2 regions of the Streptomyces sp. NPDC048659 genome follow, and region 2 is predicted to be linked to the other one. Evidence: riboswitches for the same ligand, from Rfam matches in the RefSeq annotation. Region 2 holds a riboswitch; the other holds the start of a gene.
What was found. A riboswitch is a leader RNA that binds a small molecule or an ion and turns the genes downstream of it on or off. The one in region 2 is predicted to bind S-adenosylmethionine.
Positions count from the first base shown of each region.

Region 1 (10,186 bases), on a different contig from region 2:
CCCCGCAGGCCACCGTCACCGCGGTCTCCGCCAAGGTCCGCAAGGGCGACACCGTCCTCGCCGACTTCCCGGCGCTGATCCAGTCCGCCCCGGGCACCTTCAAGCTGCCCGCGGACGCCACCCTCAAGCTGACCGAGGACCAGGGCGTGCTGCCCGAGCTCGGCCAGTACGCGATCGACGTCACCGCCACCGACTCGCTCGGCAACACGGTGACCCGCGCGGACGCGGGCACGCTGGACTTCACCCTGCGCCCGCTGCTCACCTTCGCGGTGGGCAAGCCCGGCTGGAACGACCCGAACATCCGCCCGCAGGGCAAGCTGACCGGCGTGCAGCCCGGCTCCGGCGACATCGTGCCGCTGCCCGGACGCTCGGTCTCCTACCAGCGCTCCACCCCGGACGAGGGCCCGGTCCAGTCCGCGGCCACCACGGACACCGGCGAGTTCGCCGGCGACCCGATCCCGGCGACGCGGTCCTACGAGCTGTACAAGGCCACGTTCACCGAGAACAGCGCCGAGGTCCACGGCACCGCCACCGACCAGCGCTACTTCAGCGAGTGGCAGGCCCGGAAGCTGACGGTCACCGCCACCGCCGACAAGACCCGCGCGGCCAGCGGCGAGACGGTCACCATCACCGGCCGGGTCACCGACCCGGAGAACGGCGGCGCCCCGCTCGCGGACCAGCCGCTCCGGGTGACCCTCGGCGCGCCGCACGACTACTACCGGCCCAGCACCCCGTTCCCGCAGACCGTGCGGACCGACGCGGACGGCTACTACACGGCGAAGCTGATCGCCGCGGCCGGCCCGAACGCGGAGGGCTGGACCGTCGAGTCGGCGGACCTCTTCCAGACGTTCTCGGCGATCCAGGGCACGCTGGTCATGCCCCTCGACTCGCGCACCACGACCATGAGCTACTCGCTCCGGGCCGACGCGCGTCTCACCGTCTACGGCCAGCTCCGCTCCCCGTACGAGCGCTGGTCCGGCTCCTCGTCCCAGCAGACGGTGCTGCTGGAGCAGTCGCCCGACGGCCGCACCGGCTGGAAGCAGGTCGGCTCGACCGGCTTCTACTCCAGCGTCCGCTCCACCTTCGGCATCGCCGTGTGGAACAAGGGCGGCTGGTTCCGGCTGCGCCACCTGACCTCGGACCAGTACGCGGAGTCCGTCAGCACCCCGTTCCGGGTCTCCCGGATCGAGACCCGCGTGCTGAACGTCAACGCGGCCCCCGAGCCCGTCCGCAAGGGCGCGACGGTGACTGTCACGGGCACCCTCCAGCACAACGTGAGCGGCTGGAAGCCGCTGGCCTCGAAGCAGCTCCAGCTGCAGTTCCGGGCCAAGGGCACCTCGAAGTGGGTGACGGTCGCCAAGGGCAACACGGCGGCCAACGGAAACATCGCGCTGAAGCACAAGGCGACCGTGGACGGCGTGTACAACCTCGTCTACGTGGCCGACACGGCGCACTTCCAGTCCTCCGGCGTCGCGGACTACATCGACGTCCGCTGACCGGATCGGCCCGCACGACGACTGAAGGGCGGCACCCCCTGGGGGGTGCCGCCCTTCGGCGTTCAGCGATGGACTCGCCGATCCTCCGACTGACTACGGGAGGATCAGAAGTCCATGTCACCGCCGGGCATACCGCCACCGGCCGGCGCGGACGCCTTCTCCGGCTTGTCGGCGATGACGGCCTCGGTGGTGAGGAACAGCGCCGCGATGGAGGCGGCGTTCTGCAGCGCGGAGCGGGTGACCTTCGCCGGGTCGATGATGCCCTCGGCGATCATGTCGACGTACTCACCGGTCGCGGCGTTCAGGCCGTGGCCGACGGGGAGGTTGCGCACCTTCTCGACGACGACGCCGCCCTCGAGGCCACCGTTGACGGCGATCTGCTTGAGCGGGGCCTCCAGGGCCAGCTTGACGGCGTTGGCACCGGTGGCCTCGTCGCCGTCCAGCTCCAGCTTCTCGAAGACCGCGGAAGCCTGCAGCAGGGCGACGCCGCCACCGGCGACGATGCCCTCCTCGACGGCCGCCTTCGCGTTGCGAACGGCGTCCTCGATGCGGTGCTTGCGCTCCTTGAGCTCGACCTCGGTCGCGGCGCCGGCCTTGATGACGGCCACGCCGCCGGCCAGCTTCGCGAGGCGCTCCTGGAGCTTCTCGCGGTCGTAGTCCGAGTCGCTGTTCTCGATCTCGGCGCGGATCTGGTTCACGCGACCGGCGACCTGCTCGCTGTCACCGGCACCGTCGACGATGGTGGTCTCGTCCTTGGTGATGACGACCTTGCGGGCGCGGCCCAGCAGGTCGAGGCCCGCGTTCTCCAGCTTGAGGCCGACCTCCTCGGAGATGACCGTGCCGCCGGTGAGGATGGCGATGTCGTTCAGCATGGCCTTGCGACGGTCGCCGAAGCCCGGGGCCTTGACCGCGACGGACTTGAAGGTGCCGCGGATCTTGTTGACGACCAGGGTCGACAGGGCCTCGCCCTCGACGTCCTCGGCGATGATCAGCAGCGGCTTGCCCGACTGCATGACCTTCTCCAGGAGCGGGAGCAGGTCCTTCACGGAGGAGATCTTGGAGTTGACGATCAGGATGTACGGGTCATCCAGGGCCGCCTCCATGCGCTCCATGTCGGTCGCGAAGTACGCCGAGATGTAGCCCTTGTCGAAGCGCATGCCCTCGGTGAGCTCAAGCTCGAGCCCGAAGGTCTGCGACTCCTCGACGGTGATGACGCCTTCCTTGCCGACCTTGTCCATCGCCTCGGCGATGAGCTCGCCGATCTGGGTGTCGGCGGCGGAGATGGAGGCCGTGGAAGCGATCTGCTCCTTGGTCTCGACATCCTTCGCCTGCTCGAGGAGGGCGCCGGAGACGGCCTCGACGGCCTTCTCGATGCCGCGCTTGAGGGCCATCGGGTTGGCACCGGCGGCCACGTTGCGCAGGCCCTCGCGGACGAGCGCCTGGGCGAGGACGGTGGCGGTGGTCGTACCGTCGCCGGCGACGTCGTCCGTCTTCTTGGCGACTTCCTTGACCAGCTCGGCGCCGATCTTCTCGTACGGGTCCTCGAGCTCGATCTCCTTGGCGATGGAGACACCATCGTTGGTGATCGTGGGGGCGCCCCACTTCTTCTCGAGGACGACGTTGCGGCCCTTGGGGCCGAGGGTGACCTTGACGGCGTCAGCGAGCTGGTTCATGCCGCGCTCGAGACCGCGCCGGGCCTCCTCGTCGAACGCGATGATCTTGGCCATGTGAAGTGGTCCTCCCGGACATGGGGTGGATAACGCTCCTGGACCGTGCCGACGCCCGCGACGGACGGCCTGCGCACCCGGCGGTTCCTTGCCCCACCTGGCCGCGGACCTCGTCTGCCCGATCCTCGTAAGCACTCTCACCTTCAGAGTGCTAACGCCAATGATTAGCACTCGCCCCATGCGAGTGCAAGCGACTACCGAGGATCGGTCACACCGCGCGGCACACGCCCGGCGCGCGAGCCGGGCGCACGCGGCGGGCACGGCGGGCACCGCGGGCGCGGTGGGCGGACATGACGAGGGGCCCGTACCCGGATCCCGGGTACGGGCCCCTCGACGGAAGTGCGTCGGTGGCCGATCGCGCCGCGCTCAGGCGGTGGCGAGCTTGACCATGTCCGCCTGCGGACCCTTCTGGCCCTGCGAGATCTCGAACTCGACCCGCTGCCCTTCTTCAAGGGTGCGGTAGCCGTCCATCTGGATCGCGCTGTAGTGGACGAAAACATCCGCACCACCGTCGACCGCGATGAAGCCGTAGCCCTTCTCCGCGTTGAACCACTTGACGGTGCCCTGAGCCATGCCTAACTCCCCTATTACTGGCCCTTGCGCGGGACCCGCACTTCGCGGACCCGGGTCAGACCCTGCGCCGGAACGCGTCGACCGCCGCTGAATGTATCTGCCCAACTGCCCTCTGCAACAGGTCAATCCGACGAGAATTCTGGGCACCCCCGAAAGGGGAATTGGGGAGAATCCCTTGAATTCCGGGTCAAGTCGGGCCGGGCAAAGCGCGCAGAAGGTACACAAGGCACGGGCGCTTTGGCTGCTTCTTGTCGTGCGCGGGCGCATTCTCATATGCGGTCGGCATGAGCAGCGGAGGGGACTTCCCCAACTCTACCGCTTCCAACCATGCAGAATTGCCCCTTCCGCTTCTTAGCGCGGAAGGGGCAATTCAGGAAAGACGGGTACGGGTTCGGCCGGGCCCGGCCGGACCCGGTCGCCGGGCTCAGCCGCCGGCGACGGCCGGGATGATCGAGACGCCGGCGCCGTCCGGCGTGGCGGTCTCCAGGCCCTGCTCGAAGCGCACGTCGTCGTCGTTCACGTACACGTTGACGAAGCGGCGCAGCTTGCCCTGGTCGTCCAGGACGCGGGCGGCGATGCCCGCGTGGTTCTTCTCCAGGTCCGCGATGACCTCGGCGAGGGTCGCGCCCTCGGCCTTCACCTCGGACTCGCCGCCGGTGTAGGTGCGCAGGATGGTGGGGATGCGGACGTTCACTGCCATGGGTTCACGGACCTTTCAGTGGGCCAGGCCCGCGTCGCGGAACGCGTCCAGGCTCGGGCGGATGGTGGCGGTCGCCTGAGAGCTGTCGGCGACGGCGTCCAGGGTCTTGAGCCCGTCGCCGGTGTTGAGGACCACCGTCGTCAGCGCCGGGTCGATGAGGCCGTTCTCGACCAGCTTCCGGGTGACGCCGACGGTCACGCCGCCCGCCGTCTCGGCGAAGATGCCCTCGGTGCGGGCGAGGAGCTTGATGGCGTCGACGACCTGCTCGTCGTTCACGTCCTCCACGGCGCCGCCGGTGCGGCGGGCGATGTCGAGCACGTACGGGCCGTCGGCCGGGTTGCCGATGGCGAGCGACTTGGCGATGGTGTTCGGCTTCTGCGGGCGCACCACGTCGTGGCCGGCCTTGAAGGCGGCGGAGACCGGGGAGCAGCCCTCGGCCTGGGCGCCGAAGATCTTGTACGGCTTGTCCTCGACCAGGCCCAGCTTGATGAGCTCCTGGAGCCCCTTGTCGATCTTGGTGAGCTGGGAGCCGGAGGCGATCGGGATGACGAGCTGGTCCGGGATGACCCAGCCGAGCTGCTCGCAGATCTCGTACGCGAGCGTCTTGGAGCCCTCGCCGTAGTACGGGCGCAGGTTGACGTTGACGAAGCCCCAGCCCTCGCCCAGCGGGTCGCCGATGAGCTCCGAGCAGAAGCGGTTGACGTCGTCGTAGTTGCCCTCGATGGCGACGAGGTCGCCGCCGTAGACGCCGGCCATGACGACCTTGCCCTGCTCCAGGTCGTGCGGGATGAAGACGCAGGAGCGGAAGCCGGCGCGGGCGGCGGCGGCGCCGACGGCGCCGGCCAGGTTGCCGGTGGAGGAGCAGGAGAGGGTGGTGAAGCCGAAGGCGCGGGCGGCCTCGATGGCCTGGGCGACGACCCGGTCCTTGAAGGAGTGGGTCGGGTTGCCCGAGTCGTCCTTGACGAAGAGCTTTCCGGGCTCGACGCCGAGCTCGCGGGCCAGGTTGTCGGCCTTGACCAGCGGGGTCCAGCCGGGGTTCAGGTTGGGCTTCTCGGCGACGTCGGCCGGGACGGGCAGCAGCGGGGCGTAGCGCCAGATGCTGGCGGGTCCGGCCTCGATGCGCTTGCGCAGCTCCTCCGGGTCGCCGGCGGGCAGCTCGTACGCGACTTCGAGCGGGCCGAAACAGAGTTCGCAGGCGAAGATCGGGCCGAGCGGGAAGGATTCGCCGCATTCGCGGCAGGAGAGTCCGGAAGCGGGACCGAGGTCGACGGTGGTTCCGGGTGCGGCGGTCTGTACAGCCATGGAGGCGAGGCCCTTTCTCCTCATCTTTCCCATGACGAATTTTTCGTCATGAGACGGATTTGGCACCTTCCCTAGTCGGTGGCCTCGCTGGAGGACGAGTAACCGACTGGAGGGTTGCCGGGGCTTCAACGGGCCGTTTCCCTCTGCCCCTCTGGATGAGCGGTATTCGATTGTGAGACGCGGTCGGCACCCCGACATGCATCGGGGATCCGCGTTGTTCAAGACTGTAACCGAAGGCTGCGAAGGTGGAGACGGTCGTCCGATCCGCGAGATGGAGATCACGTTGCTGGAAGAGGTGGAGCGCTGGCTGGCCCGGCGGTCCTGGTCCGTTGCCGACCGCCCGCTGGAGCGCGTCCTGGCGGCCAAGCGCGGCACGAAGGTCAGCGTGGTGCTGCCCGCGCTGAACGAGGAGGCGACGGTCGGCGCGATCGTCTCGGTGATCCGCCGCGAGCTGATGACCGAGGCCGTTCCGCTGGTGGACGAGCTCGTGGTGATCGACTCGGGCTCCACGGACCGCACGGCGGAGGTCGCCGCGGCGGCGGGCGCGCGGGTGGTGGCGCGCGACGCGATCCTGCCCCGGATACCGGCGGTGCCCGGCAAGGGCGAGGTCCTGTGGCGGTCACTGATGGTGACGACGGGGGATGTGGTCTGCTTCGTGGACGCGGACCTCAGGGACTTCTCGGCGGACTTCGTCACCGGCATCGTCGGCCCTCTTCTCACCGACCCGGACGTGGACTTCGTGAAGGCGATGTACGACCGCCCGCTCGGCGACACCCCTGGTCAGGGCGGCCGGGTGACGGAGCTGGTGGCGCGCCCGCTGCTCAATCTGCACTGGCCGCAGCTGGCCGGCTTCGTCCAGCCGCTGGGCGGCGAGTACGCGGCCCGCCGCTCGCTGCTTGAGCGGCTGCCCTTCCCGGTCGGTTACGGAGTGGAGCTGGGCCTGCTGGTCGACGCCCTGCACACGGTGGGCCTGGACGCCCTCGCGCAGGTGGACGTGGGGGTGCGCAAGCACCGGCACCAGGACGGGCGGGCGCTGGGCCGGATGGCGGCGGCGATCTACCGGACGGCGCAGCTCCGGCTGTCCCGGGGGCATCTGGTGCGGCCCTGGCTGACCCAGTTCGAGCGCGGCGAGCGGGGTTTCGAGCCGCACACGTACCCGGTGGACACGGAGGAGCGCCCGCCGATGGCGGAGATCGCGGAGTACGCGCGGCGCCGCGTGGCGTAACTCCGAATAGTCATCATTTCTGCATAAATTCCCGTTTCATGCGATTGAGAGAAGAAACGGGAATTCTGCTGGCGGTCCTCGGCCTGCTGGCCGGGCCGCTCTCCCTCGCGGGAGCGGCCCCGGCCGCCGCCGACGTCGTCGAGCCCTTCGGCAAGCGGTACGAGGAATCCCTCTACGGCGACTTCCTCACCATCGGCAACACCGTCATCGGCTGCCCCACGGCCCCCGCGGACATGGCGGCGCGCTGCGCGACCGCCGCCTCCGGGCAGGGCGCGGACAACAACAACACCTTCGACATGGAGCGGATCGACACGGCCGGCATGAGCGCCGGCTTCGGCTCCAGCACGGGCCACGTGGTGATCCCGCCGGGCGCGAAGGTGGCGTACGCGCGCCTCTTCTGGGGCGGCAACGACGGCACGTACCGGGGCCCGAGCGGCGCCGCGCTGGCCCGCTGCGACATCTCCGGCGCCGACGTCGACCGCTCCCCCGGCGACCCGGCGACGACCGTCCCGAGGATCCGGGTCGGCACCGGCACGGGCACCGCCACCGGCACCCCGGTGACACCCGAGCACGTGGTCACCGACCCGGCGGACACCCACGGCCCGCACTACTACACGGGCGAGGCGGACGTGACCGCCGCGTTCACCGCCGCCGCCGGCGACACCCCGGTCGCCGTCGGCGGGATCTGGGCGCCCAGCGGGCGCGGCTGCGTGGCCGGCTGGTCGCTGACCCTGGTCTACGCGTACCCGGCCCCGGACCCGAAGCACGCGCCCGACCGGCGCGCCGTCTATGTCTACGGCGGCCACGTCCTCCAGCGCTCCAGCTCGCCGGCCACCACCGTCACCGTCGACGGCTTCTACCGCTCGACCGGAAAGGCGCGGGCCAGCGTCACCGCGTACGAGGGCGACTGGAACACCCCCGGCGACCGCTTCCTCGTCGACGGGCACAACGTCACCGAGCCGCACACCGGCAGCACCACGAACTTCTTCGTCAGCGCGAGCGACGGGGCCGTGAACCCGAAGCTCGTCAACAACCTGAGCATCGACGCCGAGGCGTTCGCGCTGCCCGCCGGCGCGATCCCTGCCGGCGCCACCTCCGCCGACCTCACCTTCACCACCAGCGGCGACACCTACGTGCCCTCCGCGCTCGCCCTGTCGGTGCCGGTGCCGGACCTGAAGGTCACCAAGACCGCGCGCCCGAAGACGGTGAAGCCGGGCGACACCGTCACGTACACGGTGACGGCGGAGAACATCAGCAAGCTCGACTATCCGAACGCGCGCTTCAGCGACGATCTCACCGGAAACCTCGACGACGCCGCCTATCAGGGCGATGTGCGGGCGGACCTCGGCACGGTCGACTACACCGCCCCGAAGATCACGTACCGGGGCACCGTCCCGGCCGGGAAGAAGGCGACCGTCACGTACTCGGTGAAGGTCTTCGACCCGGTGCGCGGCGACGGGAAGCTCGCGAACAGCGTGGCCGTGGAGTCGCCGCGCTCCAACTGCGACGACACCAGCACGGACCCCGCCTGCGCGACGGCCCCGCTGGTCCAGCGCCCGCCGGGCCGCCCGACCCCGACCCCGACCCCGAGCCCGACCCACGCGTCCCCCCACCCGACGCCGACCGCCTCGAAGCCCGTCCCGCCCGCCCACCACACCCCGCCCGCCCCGCACCCCGGCGCGCACGGCGGCACGATGGCGGAGACCGGCGCGAGCGGCGAGCGGCTGTGGCTGCTGGGCGCGCTGGGCCTGGCGCTGGCGGCGACCGGACTGGTCGCGCGGGCGGCGGTACGGGGCCGCAGGGAGCACTGAACCGGCCCGCCCGTCCGGAATCCGCACGTTTGAGCGTGTACCGGACGGGCTAGGTTCGCCCCATGGCTACCGTCCTCGTGGCATCGAACCGCGGCCCGGTCTCGTACACCGTGCGTGACGACGGCTCCCTGGACACCCGGCGCGGCGGCGGCGGGCTCGTCGCGGGCCTCGGCGCCGTCGCCTCGGAGGGCGGCCTGTGGGTGTGCGCCGCCCTCGGCGACGGCGACCGCGAGGCCGTCCGCCGGGGCGTCGCCGAACCGGGTGTGCGGATGCTCGACATCGACCCGGAGGTGTACGCCGACGCGTACAACGGCATCGCGAACTCGGTGCTGTGGTTCCTCCACCACCACCTGTACGACATCCCGCGCGAGCCCGTCTTCGACGCGGACTTCCGCCGCCGCTGGGCGTCCTACCGCGCGTACAACCGGGCCTTCGCCGAGGCCCTCGCGCAGGCGGCGGACCCCGGCGCGGCGGTCCTCGTCCAGGACTACCACCTGGCGCTGGTGCCCGGGCTGCTCCGCGCGCTCCGCCCCGACCTGCGGATCGCCCACTTCACCCACACCCCGTGGGCGGCGCCCGGCTATCTGGCGATGCTCCCGGACGACGTCCACCGCGAGCTCGTGGCGGGCATGTCGGGCGCGGACGAGCTGGGCTTCCACACCCGCGCCTGGGCCGACGCCTTCCTGGCCGACCCGTTCGTGACGCGGGCCCCCCGGGTGGCCACGTACCCGCTTGGTGTCGACGCCGACGACCTGCGCGCGCTGGCGCACCGCCCGGAGGTCGACGCGCGCCTGGCCGAGCTGCGCGCCGAGACGGGCGGCCGGAAGACGATCGTCCGGGTGGATCGCACCGAGCTCTCCAAGAACATCCCGCGCGGCCTGCTCGCCTACCGCGAGCTCCTCGCCGCCCGCCCCGAGTGGCGCGGCCGGGTCGTCCACCTGGCCTCCGCCTACCCCTCCCGCCAGGACCTGGAGGTCTACCGCGCGTACACCGCCTCGGTGACCGCGCTGGCCGAGGCGGTCAACGAGGAGTACGGCACCCCCGACTGGCAGCCCGTCCTGGTCTCCGTCCAGGACGACTTCACCCGCTCCCTCGCCGCCTACCGGCTCGCCGACGTGGCCCTGGTCAACCCGGTCCGCGACGGCATGAACCTGGTCGCCAAGGAGATCCCGGTCGTCTCCGACGAGGGCTGCGCCCTGGTCCTGTCCCGCGAGGCGGGCGCCTACGAGGAGCTCCGCGAGGCCGCCCTCACCGTCAACCCGTACGACGTGACGGCCACCGCCGACGCCCTCCACCAGGCCCTGTCGATGCCCGCCCCGGAGCGCGCGGAACGCACCAAGCACCTGGCGACG
Region 1 is NZ_JBEZHM010000053.1:2,946-13,131, forward strand. Features, by position in the region: gene AB0C99_RS30940 (hypothetical protein) at 1-1,496, shown strand, start outside; gene groL (chaperonin GroEL) at 1,601-3,223, opposite strand; gene AB0C99_RS30950 (cold-shock protein) at 3,590-3,796, opposite strand; gene AB0C99_RS30955 (MoaD/ThiS family protein) at 4,221-4,496, opposite strand; gene thrC (threonine synthase) at 4,512-5,822, opposite strand; SAM riboswitch class I at 5,816-5,960, opposite strand; gene AB0C99_RS30965 (glucosyl-3-phosphoglycerate synthase) at 6,082-7,023, shown strand; gene AB0C99_RS30970 (hypothetical protein) at 7,062-8,834, shown strand; gene AB0C99_RS30975 (trehalose-6-phosphate synthase) at 8,897-10,186, shown strand, end outside.
Region 1: it holds a riboswitch for S-adenosylmethionine, as region 2 does, so the genes downstream of both, thrC (threonine synthase) here and AB0C99_RS21860 (aminotransferase class V-fold PLP-dependent enzyme) in region 2, are expected to answer to the same signal.

Region 2 (10,186 bases):
TGCGCCCCGGCGACCGAACCGAGGGCGCCGCGCATCCGGTTGACACGCTCCTGGCCGCGGGCGAGGGAGTCCTGGGCGAGCGAGACGGTCCTGCGGAGCTGGTCGGCCTTCTCGTCGGCCTTGTTGTAGCCCTCGGTGGCCTGCTCGGCCTCCTGGTAGAGCCGGTCGACGGTGGCCCGGGTGGCCTCCGGTGCCCCGCCGCCGGGGTCGGCGTGCGCGGGGACGGCGCCGAGGGCCGCCGTGGCCGCGGTGGCCGCTGCTGCGGTGAGGACGGTGACCCTGGCGGGTCGTCGGTGGGACGCCACGGAACGGGCTCCGTTCGGCTCGACGGACTGGCGCCGCAGACAGTAGCCGGTGATCACCCCGGGTCCAACGAAGCCGCCGGGCACGCACAGTGACGCCCCGCCCGTGACCACAGGTCACCGGCGGGGCGTCACGTCAGCCCGGGATTCGGCGAACCACCCGTTCGGAGGGCGTGTGCCGTGTGTCGGACCGGTCGGAACCGTCAGGTCCGCGGGGTCCGTCGGAGCGTCAGAACCGTCAGATCCGTCAGATCCGGACGCCGAACTGGAAGGTGCCCATGTAGTCCATCGACTCGTAGCGGACGTAGGCGCCCGGCTTCGGGGCGTGCAGGATGGTGTTGTTGCCCGCGTACAGGCCCACGTGCGACAGGCCGTTGAAGAAGACCAGGTCGCCCGGCTTGAGCTGGCTGCGGCCGATCTTCACGCCGTCGTTCTGCTGGGTGAAGGTGGTGCGGGTGAGCGAGACGTTGGCCTGGCGGTAGGCCCACTGGGTCAGACCGGAGCAGTCGAACGAGTTGGGGCCGGTGCCGCCGCGGGCGTACGGCTTGCCGATCTGGGTGGCGGCGGCGCTGAGGGCGGCGGCGCCGCGCTGCGAGGCGGGCACCTCGTTGCCGAGCTCGACGCGCTCGCCGGCGGCGCGGCTGGCGCGCTGCTCCTCCTGCTGGATCTTGGAGCGCTCGGCGGCGGTCAGCGTGTTGAGCAGCTTGCGGGCCTCGGCCAGCTTGGCCGTGGACTTGTTCTTCTTCTCGTTGAGCGTCTTGCGGACGTCCTCGAGGTCGGCCAGCTTGGTCGCGGCCTCGGTGCGCTGCTGGGCGAGCGTCCGCTGCTTGGCCTGGATCGACTGGAGCACGTCGGCCTGCTTGGCGCCGAGCTGGTCGATCGCGGACGCCTTGTCGAGGTAGGTGTCCGGGTCGGCGGAGAGGAAGAGCTGGAGCGCCGGGTCGATGCCGCCGGAGCGGTACTGGGCGCTGGCGACCGAACCGATCTGGCCGCGCAGGGTGTTGAGGTCCTGCTGGCCGCGGGCGACCTTGTCCTGGAGGGCGTCGATCTCCTTGTGGAGCTTGCCGCGGCGCTCCTCGGCCAGGTTGGCCTGCTCGGTGGCCTCCTCGGCCTCGTGGTAGAGCTTGTCGACCTTGGACTTGACCTCGTCGATCTTCGGCTTGGGGGCGGCGGAGGCGCCGCTCTGGGCGGAGATCGCGACGGCGAGGCCGGCGGTCGCGGTGAGCACGGTCACACGGGTGCGGCTCGGCTGCTTGGGACGACGGTGGGACGCCACGAAGGCGATCTCCTTCTTCCTTCAGCCGCCGACCGGGTGAGCGGCAGGCGGGCCCTTCGCCGCCACCCCGGATGGGTGATCAACCGCGCGAAGGTTCGAGCCCCGACCCTAGTGACCATCTTGTGATCAGTTCAAATCCCGATGGGCAAAATCTCGCTCGCGCGACAAACTATTCACACCCATCACACGGGCAGTAATGGTCACTTGACCCTGCGCGGACCACAAAAAGGACATCCGTCACAGAAGTTACGAGCCATCACGTGAGGCGCGAAAGCCGCTTCAGCAGCAAGGCGGACGCGACCGGGCGCGCACCGGACTTGGCGACCCCGTCGGCCACCTCGCGGTCGGTGGAGACCACCACCACCGGACGGCCCGGCGGCTCGGCCCGCACCAGCTGACGGATCAACTCGTCGGCCGTGACACCCGGCTTGGAGAACAGCACCCGCACCCCGCGCGGCGGCGCGAGCAGCACCGGGGCGGCCAGCTCGGCCCCGTCGAAGACACAGGTGATCTCGGCGCCCGAGCGGGCCGCGAGGGCGGACAGGCCGCCGAGCAGCCGCAGCCGCTGCTTCTCCAGCGGCATCGTCGGATAGCCGGTCTTGGTGACGTTGTAGCCGTCCACCACCAGATGCGCCTGGGGCAGTTCGAGGAGCTGGTCCAGGAGCGCGGGATCGGTCTCGGAGAGCGCGCGGGCGGCGATGTCCTTCGGCGACATCCGGCCCGGCTCCACCGCGTCCACGGTGTCGGCGGGGTGCATCGAGACCGGGGGCAGGGCCAGTTCGCGGCGCAGCCCCTGGGCCGCGTCCAGCACGGTGTCCAGCAGCAGCCGCAGCCGCATGTCCTCCACCGAGCGCCCCTCGCGGGCGGCCCGGCGGCTGGTCTCCAGCGCCGCCTCGACCTCGCCGAGCCGGGCCTTGAGGCGCCGGCTCTCGCTCTCGGCGGCGGAGACCTGCGCGGCGGCCTCGGCGCGGGCCGTGTCGATCTCGGCCTGGACCCGGCGCAGCGCCGCCTCGCCGCGCTTGACGTCGCTCTGGGAGCTGCGCAGCTTGCGGTGAAGCGATTCGGCTTCCTTGCGGACGGTCTCCAGCTCGTGGCGCAGCTGCTCGGTCTCGGTCCGGGCGCGCTCGCGGGCCCCGGCGACCTCCTCGCGCAGCCGCTCCAGTTCGCGCCGCCCGGCCTCGTCGGCGCGCTCGGCGTCGGCGCGCTCGGCCTCCTCGCCGGCGGCGGCGACCAGCTTGCCCCAGCCGGCCGGGCGCAGCACATAGGCCGCGGCGGCCACGTCGACGGGGTCGGCCGCGGCGGGCGGGGAGCCGGCCTCGACGGCGCCGGCCAGCTCGGGCTGCGCCTCCTTGAAGCGCTCGCCGATCCGCTGCCGGAACAGCGGGTCGCTCTCCAGGGCCGCCGCCATCGCGTTCCCGGCGAACTTGGCGCGCCGGGAGGCGGTGAAGCGGGCGTACTGGCGCAGCGGTCCGGGCAGCTCGGCGACGGTCAGCCCGCCGAAGGCGTCGGCGACCAGCGCGACCACCTTGCGCCGTACGGGTTCGGGCAGCGGCCGGTCGAGCGCCTCGGCGGCGTCGGCAGCCCCGGCGGCTCCGGCGGCGTCGGCAGCCCCGTCCGGCGTGCCCGTCGGTTCCTCACCGTGCGCGGGCTGCTCCACGATCCGTCACCCCACTTCCCTGTCGTCCCTCGCGGGCCGCTTCTCAGGAAGCGGAACCCGGCCTGTCCACCAATTCGATCTGGTCCACCGCGTTGCACCAGCGGCAGCGGACCGACTCGATGGTCTCACTGACCACCTCGCGCTCCTCGACCTTGGGCTCTCCGGCGAGGTCCAGATGGACGTACTCGACGACCTTGGAGGACCGGGTGACGTCGAAACGGGTCAGATTTCCGCAGAGCGTGCAGCGCCAGCGGGTCTCCGGGGTCGGCAGGGGAACCGTCGTCATCGTGCCGCCTCTTTCTGGGCTTTCCCTGGATGTCCGGGGTTGTACGGGACCGCGGTGCGCCGTCGGACTGCGGAATCTGCCCGTTACCCTACGGCCTCCCGGGTACCCCGTGTCACGGCGAGGCACTCTGTCCAGTTCGGGCCCGGTACGCCATGATCTGTCCATGATCGACTGGCGGGGCGCGGCCCGCGGCGCGTGGCAGGGGACCCGGACCGGGCCGACCGTGACGTACGGCCTGATCGCGCTGTGCGTGGGGCTCTTCGCGCTCAGTCCGGTGTCGGGACTCAACCCGGGATACGGCACCGGCGACGGGCTGCTCGCGGCGCAGAGCGCGTACTTCGAGCGCTGGGGGGTGATCCCGGCCGAACTGACGAGCGGGCGGCCCGGCACCCTGCTCACCCCGCTGACCGCGCTCTTCGTGCACGGGAGCTGGCTGCACCTGCTGGGGAACATGCTGTTCCTGTACGTCTTCGGCGCGATGGCCGAGGAGCGGATGGGGCCGGCCGCGTTCGCCCTGTTCTATCTGGGCTGCGGCTATCTGGCGCTGGTGGGGTACGCGGTGGCGCACGCCGACAACGAGCAGACCCTGGTGGGGGCCTCGGGGGCGATCTCGGGGGTGCTCGGGGCCTTCCTCTACCTCTTCCCGCGCTCGCGGGTGACGAGCCTGTTCCCCTTCCTCTTCTTCCTGCCGCTGCGCTTCCCCGCCTGGATCGTGCTCGTCTTCTGGTTCGTGCTCCAGTGGCTGGCGGCCGGCTCGGTCGGGGCGGGGCCGGGGGTGGCGTACCTCGCACACGTCGTGGGCTTCGCCGCCGGCTTCCTCTACGCGTGGGCCCGGTACAGGGGTGGCGTTAAAGTGAAGCCACCAGCCGCGGCCACCGAGGGAGAAAGCCAGCCGTGATCACCGCGATCGTGCTCATCAAGACCAGCGTGGACCGCATTCCCGAGATCGCCGAGTCGATCGCCGCGATCGACTGCGTCAGCGAGGTCTTCTCGGTGACGGGGACCTACGACCTGATCGCCATGGTCCGGGTGCCGCGCCACGACGACCTGGCCGACGTCATCCCCGGGAAGATCAGCAAGATCCCGGGTGTCGAGGGCACCGACACCCACGTGGCCTTCCGCGCCTACTCCCAGCACGACCTGGACGCGGCGTTCGCCATCGGCCTGGAGTCCTGAGCCCGCGGCAGACACACGGGCACACACGGTGAAGCCGGCCTCTCCCCCGCGGGAGGCCGGCTTCACCCGTCTTCACTCGTACGGGGGATGGGAACTCAGCCGCGGTCGGGCACGCAGCGGCCGTCCTCGGTGCGGTACTTCCACTGGGCGCCCTCGCGCACCAGCTCCTTGACCGCGCCGACGAACCGCTCCACATGCTCGTCGGGCGTGCCCGCGCCGAAGCTGACCCGGATGGCGTTCAGAGAGCGCTCGCCGGGGGCGGCCTCCGGGGCGCCGCACTCGCCCGGGTCCTGCGGGTCGCTGCCGAGCAGGGTGCGCACCAGCGGGTGGGCGCAGAACAGGCCGTCGCGGACGCCGATGCCGTACTCGGCGGAGAGCGCGGCGGCGAAGTGGGAGCTGTTCCAGCCGTCGACGACGAAGGAGATGACGCCGACGCGCGGGGCGTCGTCGCCGAAGAGGGAGAGCACCCGTACCTCGGGCACCTCGGCCAGGCCCTCGCGGACGGTGGCGATCAGGTGCCGTTCGCGGGCGACGAGCTCGCCGAAGCCGGCCTCGGTGAGGGCCTTGCAGGCGGAGGCGATGGAGTAGACGCCGATGACGTTGGGCGAGCCCGCCTCGTGCCGGGCCGCGGTGGCGTGCCACTCCACGTCCACCCCGCCGTCGGCCCGGCGGGCCACCTTGCGGGAGGCGCCGCCGCCCGCGAGGTAGGGCTCGGCGTCGCGCAGCCAGTCGGCGCGGCCGGCGAGGACGCCGGAGCCGAACGGCGCGTACAGCTTGTGCCCGGAGAAGGCGACCCAGTCGACGTCCAGCTCCTGGACGGAGACGGGGTGGTGGGGGGCGAGCTGGGCGGCGTCGAGGACGATCCGGGCGCCGTGCGCGTGGGCGGCGGCGGCCAGCTCCCTCACCGGCCACAGCTCGCCGGTGACGTTGGAGGCGCCGGTGACGCAGACCAGGGCGGGGCCGTAGGGGTCGCGGCCGGCGAGGGCGCGCTCCAGGGTCTCGACGGCCTCGCGCGGGGTGCGCGGGGCGTTCAGGTAGGTCACCCGGGCGTCGCGCCAGGGCAGCAGCGAGGCGTGGTGCTCGGTCTCGAAGACGAAGACCTCGCAGCCGGCGGGGATCACCTGGGCGAGCAGGTTGAGCGAGTCGGTGGTGGAGCGGGTGAAGACGACCTGATCGTCGGCGCGGCAGTCGAGGAACTCGGCGACGGTGGCGCGGCTGTTCTCGAAGAGGTCGGTGGAGAGCTGGGAGAGGTAGCCGGCGCCGCGGTGGACGCTGCCGTAGTAGGGGGCGTACGCGGCGACGTCGTCCCACACGCGCTGGAGGGCCGGGGCGCTGGCGGCGTAGTCGAGCGCCGCGTAGGTGACCTCGCCGCCGGTGACGAGCGGGACGGTGACGTCCCGGCCGAGGACCGGCAGCGGGGCGGCGCAGCAGGGGTCGGCGGACTCGCCGGAGGCGGCGGGGGCGGAGACGGCGGCGTTCGGGCGTGCGGACATGACGGTATCTCCCGGCAGAAAAGGGGCGCGAAAAGGCGTGAAGGGGCCCGCAGGGCAGCGCGAGGAAGGGGGTGCCGCGTACGGGTGAGAGAGGTGGAGAAGAGGGCCGGAGGCCCTAACGCATTCGCTTGCTCACGAGACAACGCTCCCTAGAGGACCAAGGACCCCAGGGTTCTGCGCAGGGGTCCGCGCTTGCCGCAGGCTTCTGCACGTACGGCCTGGTCTTCACCCGGGGCACCCCGCCACGGACGGAGGGTTGCCGGACAGCGAGCCGGGGCTTTTTCGCTGTCACTCATGACCTGTCACAGAACCTATGCCAGTCGATCACGACGACGCAACCCCGTCCCGGCATTCGGAACGGGGTCGCGTGGTGGTGGCACGGGTCAGGCGTTGCTGACGGTGATCCAGCGCTCCAGGGCGCGCCGGGCGGCGCCGGAGTCGATGGACTCGGCCGCCCGGGCGATGCCGGCGGACAGCTGCTCCGCGAGGGTGCCGGTGCCGGGGGCGAGGGCGGTGAGCGCCGCCGCCGAGTTGAGCAGCACCGCGTCGCGGACCGGTCCCGTCTCGCCGGCCAGCAGGCGGCGGGCCACGTCGGCGTTGTACGAGGCGTCGGCGCCGCGCAGCGCCTCCACGGGGACGATGTCGATGCCCACGTCGCGCGGGTCGAAGGACTCCTCGCGGACGGCGCCGTCCCGGACGGTCCAGACCCGGGAGGTGGCCGTGGTGGTCAGCTCGTCCAGCCCGTCGTCGCCGCGGAAGACCAGCGCCGAGGAGCCGCGCTCGGCGAGCACCCCGGCGACGATCGGGGCCATCCGGGGGTCGGCCACGCCGGTCGCCTGGGCCCGCACCCGGGCCGGGTTGGTGAGCGGCCCGAGGAAGTTGAAGACCGTGCGGATGCCCAGCTCCTTGCGGGCCATCGCCACGTGCCGCAGCGCCGGGTGGAACTTCACGGCGAAGCAGAAGGTGATGCCCGCCTCCTCGGCGACCTCGGCCACCCGGCGCGGGGTGAGCTCCAGGTTGACGCCGAGCTTCTCCAGGACGTCGGAGGCGCCGCTGGCGCTGGAGGCGGCCCGGTTGCCGTGCTTGACGACCTTGGCGCCGGTGCCGGCCACCACGATCGCGGACATGGTGGAGATGTTGACGGTCTTGGCGCCGTCGCCGCCGGTGCCGACGATGTCCACGGACGGGCCGGGCACCTCGATGGTGTTGGCGTGCTCGTACATGGTGCGGACGAGACCGGTGATCTCGTCGACGGTCTCGCCCTTGGCGCGCAAGGCGACGACGAAGCCGGCGATCTGGGCGTCGGTGGCCTCGCCCCGCAGGATCCGGTCCATGGCCCAGGCGGTGTCCTCCGCGCTCTGGTCCCGGCCGTTCAGCAGCCCGTCCAGGACGGCGGGCCAGGAGCGGCCCGCCGAGTCGAGTCCTCCAGCGGGGGTCGCAGCGCTCATGGCAGCTCCTGGTGATCAGCGAAGTGGATGCCGCCCCACCCTATCGAGCCCCGGGCACGGCAAAGAGCCCCGTCCATCGAATGGACGGGGCTCTCGCCGTGGCGACCTACGTCAGGAGGTCAGTGGTGATCAGTGGTGGCCGTGGCCGCTCGTGATCTCCTTGTACTCCTCGGCGGTGGGCTTGGCGACCTGGTTGTCGCCGCCGTAGTAGCCCTTGTTGAGCTTGACCCGGAGCTTCTCCATGGCGCCGACCTTGCGCTCCACGCCGTTCTCGTCGACGGCCGGCGGCAGCTCCGCCGGCGCGTACTGCTCGTGCGCGGTGAGCTTGTGCAGCTCACCCTGGCTGAGCGGCTGGTGGACCTCGACGAACTCACCGTGCGGCAGGCGCTTGATGATGCCGGACTCGCGCCCGTGCAGCACCTTGTCCTTGTCCCGGCGCTGCAGGCCGAGGCAGATCCGCTTGGTGACGATGAACGCGATGACCGGTCCGAGGAAGAAGAAGATCCGGACGAACCAGGTGATCGAGTTGATCGACAGGTGGAAGTGCGTGGCCCAGAGGTCGTTGCCGCCACCGACGAGCATGATCATGTACGCGGTGATCCAGGCGACACCGAAGCCGGTGCGCGTCGGAGCGTTGCGCGGGCGCTGCGCAATGTGGTGCTCGCGCTTGTCGCCGGTGATCCAGGACTCGATGAACGGGTAGACCGCGATGGCGCCGAGCACCGCCGGGAAGATCGCCAGCGGGATCATCACGCCGAGGACCAGCGTGTGGCCCCACAGGTTGATCTCCCAGCCCGGCATGACACGGATCAGACCCTCGGCGAAGCCCATGTACCAGTCGGGCTGGGCGCCGGTGGACACCTGGTCCGGGCGGTACGGGCCGAGGGCCCAGATCGGGTTGATCGAGGCGATCGCCGCGATGACCGCGATGACGCCGAAGACCAGGAAGAAGAAGCCTCCGGCCTTCGCCATGTACACGGGCAGCAGCGGCATGCCCACGACGTTCTTGTTCGTGCGGCCGGGGCCCTCGAAGTGCGTGTGCTTGTGGACGAACACCAGGATGAGGTGCGCGACCACGAGGCCCAGCATGATGCCGGGCAGCAGCAGCACGTGCGCCGAGTAGAACCGGGCCACGAAGTCGCCGCCGGGGAACTCCCCGCCGAACAGGAACATCGACAGGTACGTGCCGACGACCGGCACGGACAGGATCGCGCCCTGCATGAAGCGGACACCGGTGCCGGAGAGCAGGTCGTCCGGGAGCGAGTAACCGGTGAAGCCGGTGAACATGCCCAGGAAGAACAGCAGGAAGCCGAACAGCCAGTTGATCTCACGCGGCTTGCGGAACGCGCCCGTGAAGAACACGCGCATCATGTGCACGAACATGGCCGCGAGGAAGATCAGCGCCGCCCAGTGGTGGATCTGCCGGATGAGCAGACCACCGCGCACCTCGAACGAGATGTGCATGGTCGAGTTGAACGCCTCGGACATCAGCTGTCCCTGGAGCGGGACGTACGGTCCGACGTACTCCACCTCGTTCATCGACGGGTGGAAGAACATCGTCAGATAGACGCCCGTCAGGATGATGATGAGGAAGCTGTAGAGGCAGACCTCGCCCAGCATGAAGGACCAGTGGTCCGGGAAGATCTTCCGCATGTTGGCCTTGGCCAGCGTGTAGATCCCCAGCCGGCTGTCGGCCCAGTCGGCGACCCGCTCACCCGCGGGCGCCTTCTTCTGCGTATTGGTCACAGTGCTCATCCGCGCTCCCAGAAGGCGGGACCGACGGGCTCATCGAAGTCGCCGTGCGCCTCAAGGAAGCCCTTGTCGTTCACGCCGATCCGCAGCTGCGGAAGGGCGTGGCCGGCCGGGCCGAAGATGACACGGGCGCCGTCGGACAGGTCGAAGGTGGACTGGTGGCACGGGCAGAGCACGTGGTGCGTCTGCTGCTCGTACAGCGAGATCGGGCAGCCGACGTGGGTGCAGATCTTCGAGAAGGCGACGATGCCCTCGTGCGACCACTCGAGCTCGCGCTTGTCCTTGATGTCGTCCGGCTGGATGCGGACGATCATCAGGGCGGCCTTGGCGATCTCGGTCTGGAAGTTCTCGTCGTGCTCCGAGAGGCCCTCGGGCATCGCGAAGGTCAGCGAACCGACCGCGACGTCCTCGGGACGCAGCGGCTCGTGCGTGTTCATGTTGACGAGCAGCTTGCCCTTGGCCCACAGGGTGGAGCGGAGCTTCTTCTCGGGCAGCGGGCCCATGTCACGCAGCAGCACGATGCCGGAGAGCGGGACCATGGCCAGCGCGCCGAACAGCGTGTTGCGGATCAGCTTGCGGCGGCCGAAGCCGGACTCGGCGGCACCGGCCGCGAAGTCCGCCATGACCTTGGCCTTGACCTCGGGCGTGGCCGCCATCGGGTGACGCTCGTCGGCGACCTCGACGTCGGACATCAGGGTGCGGGCCCAGTGGACCGCGCCCGCGCCGATGAAGAACAGGGCCGCACCGAGGGTCAGACCCAGGGAGAAGTTGAGCGCGGACACCCGGCCGAAGGGCC
Region 2 is NZ_JBEZHM010000028.1:58,916-69,101, reverse strand. Features, by position in the region: gene AB0C99_RS21890 (NlpC/P60 family protein) at 1-305, opposite strand, end outside; gene AB0C99_RS21885 (NlpC/P60 family protein) at 550-1,578, opposite strand; gene AB0C99_RS21880 (NYN domain-containing protein) at 1,835-3,235, opposite strand; gene AB0C99_RS21875 (hypothetical protein) at 3,279-3,521, opposite strand; gene AB0C99_RS21870 (rhomboid family intramembrane serine protease) at 3,685-4,419, shown strand; gene AB0C99_RS21865 (Lrp/AsnC ligand binding domain-containing protein) at 4,416-4,697, shown strand; gene AB0C99_RS21860 (aminotransferase class V-fold PLP-dependent enzyme) at 4,793-6,190, opposite strand; SAM riboswitch class IV at 6,374-6,490, opposite strand; gene trpD (anthranilate phosphoribosyltransferase) at 6,574-7,638, opposite strand; gene AB0C99_RS21850 (cytochrome bc complex cytochrome b subunit) at 7,768-9,393, opposite strand; gene AB0C99_RS21845 (Rieske 2Fe-2S domain-containing protein) at 9,390-10,186, opposite strand, start outside.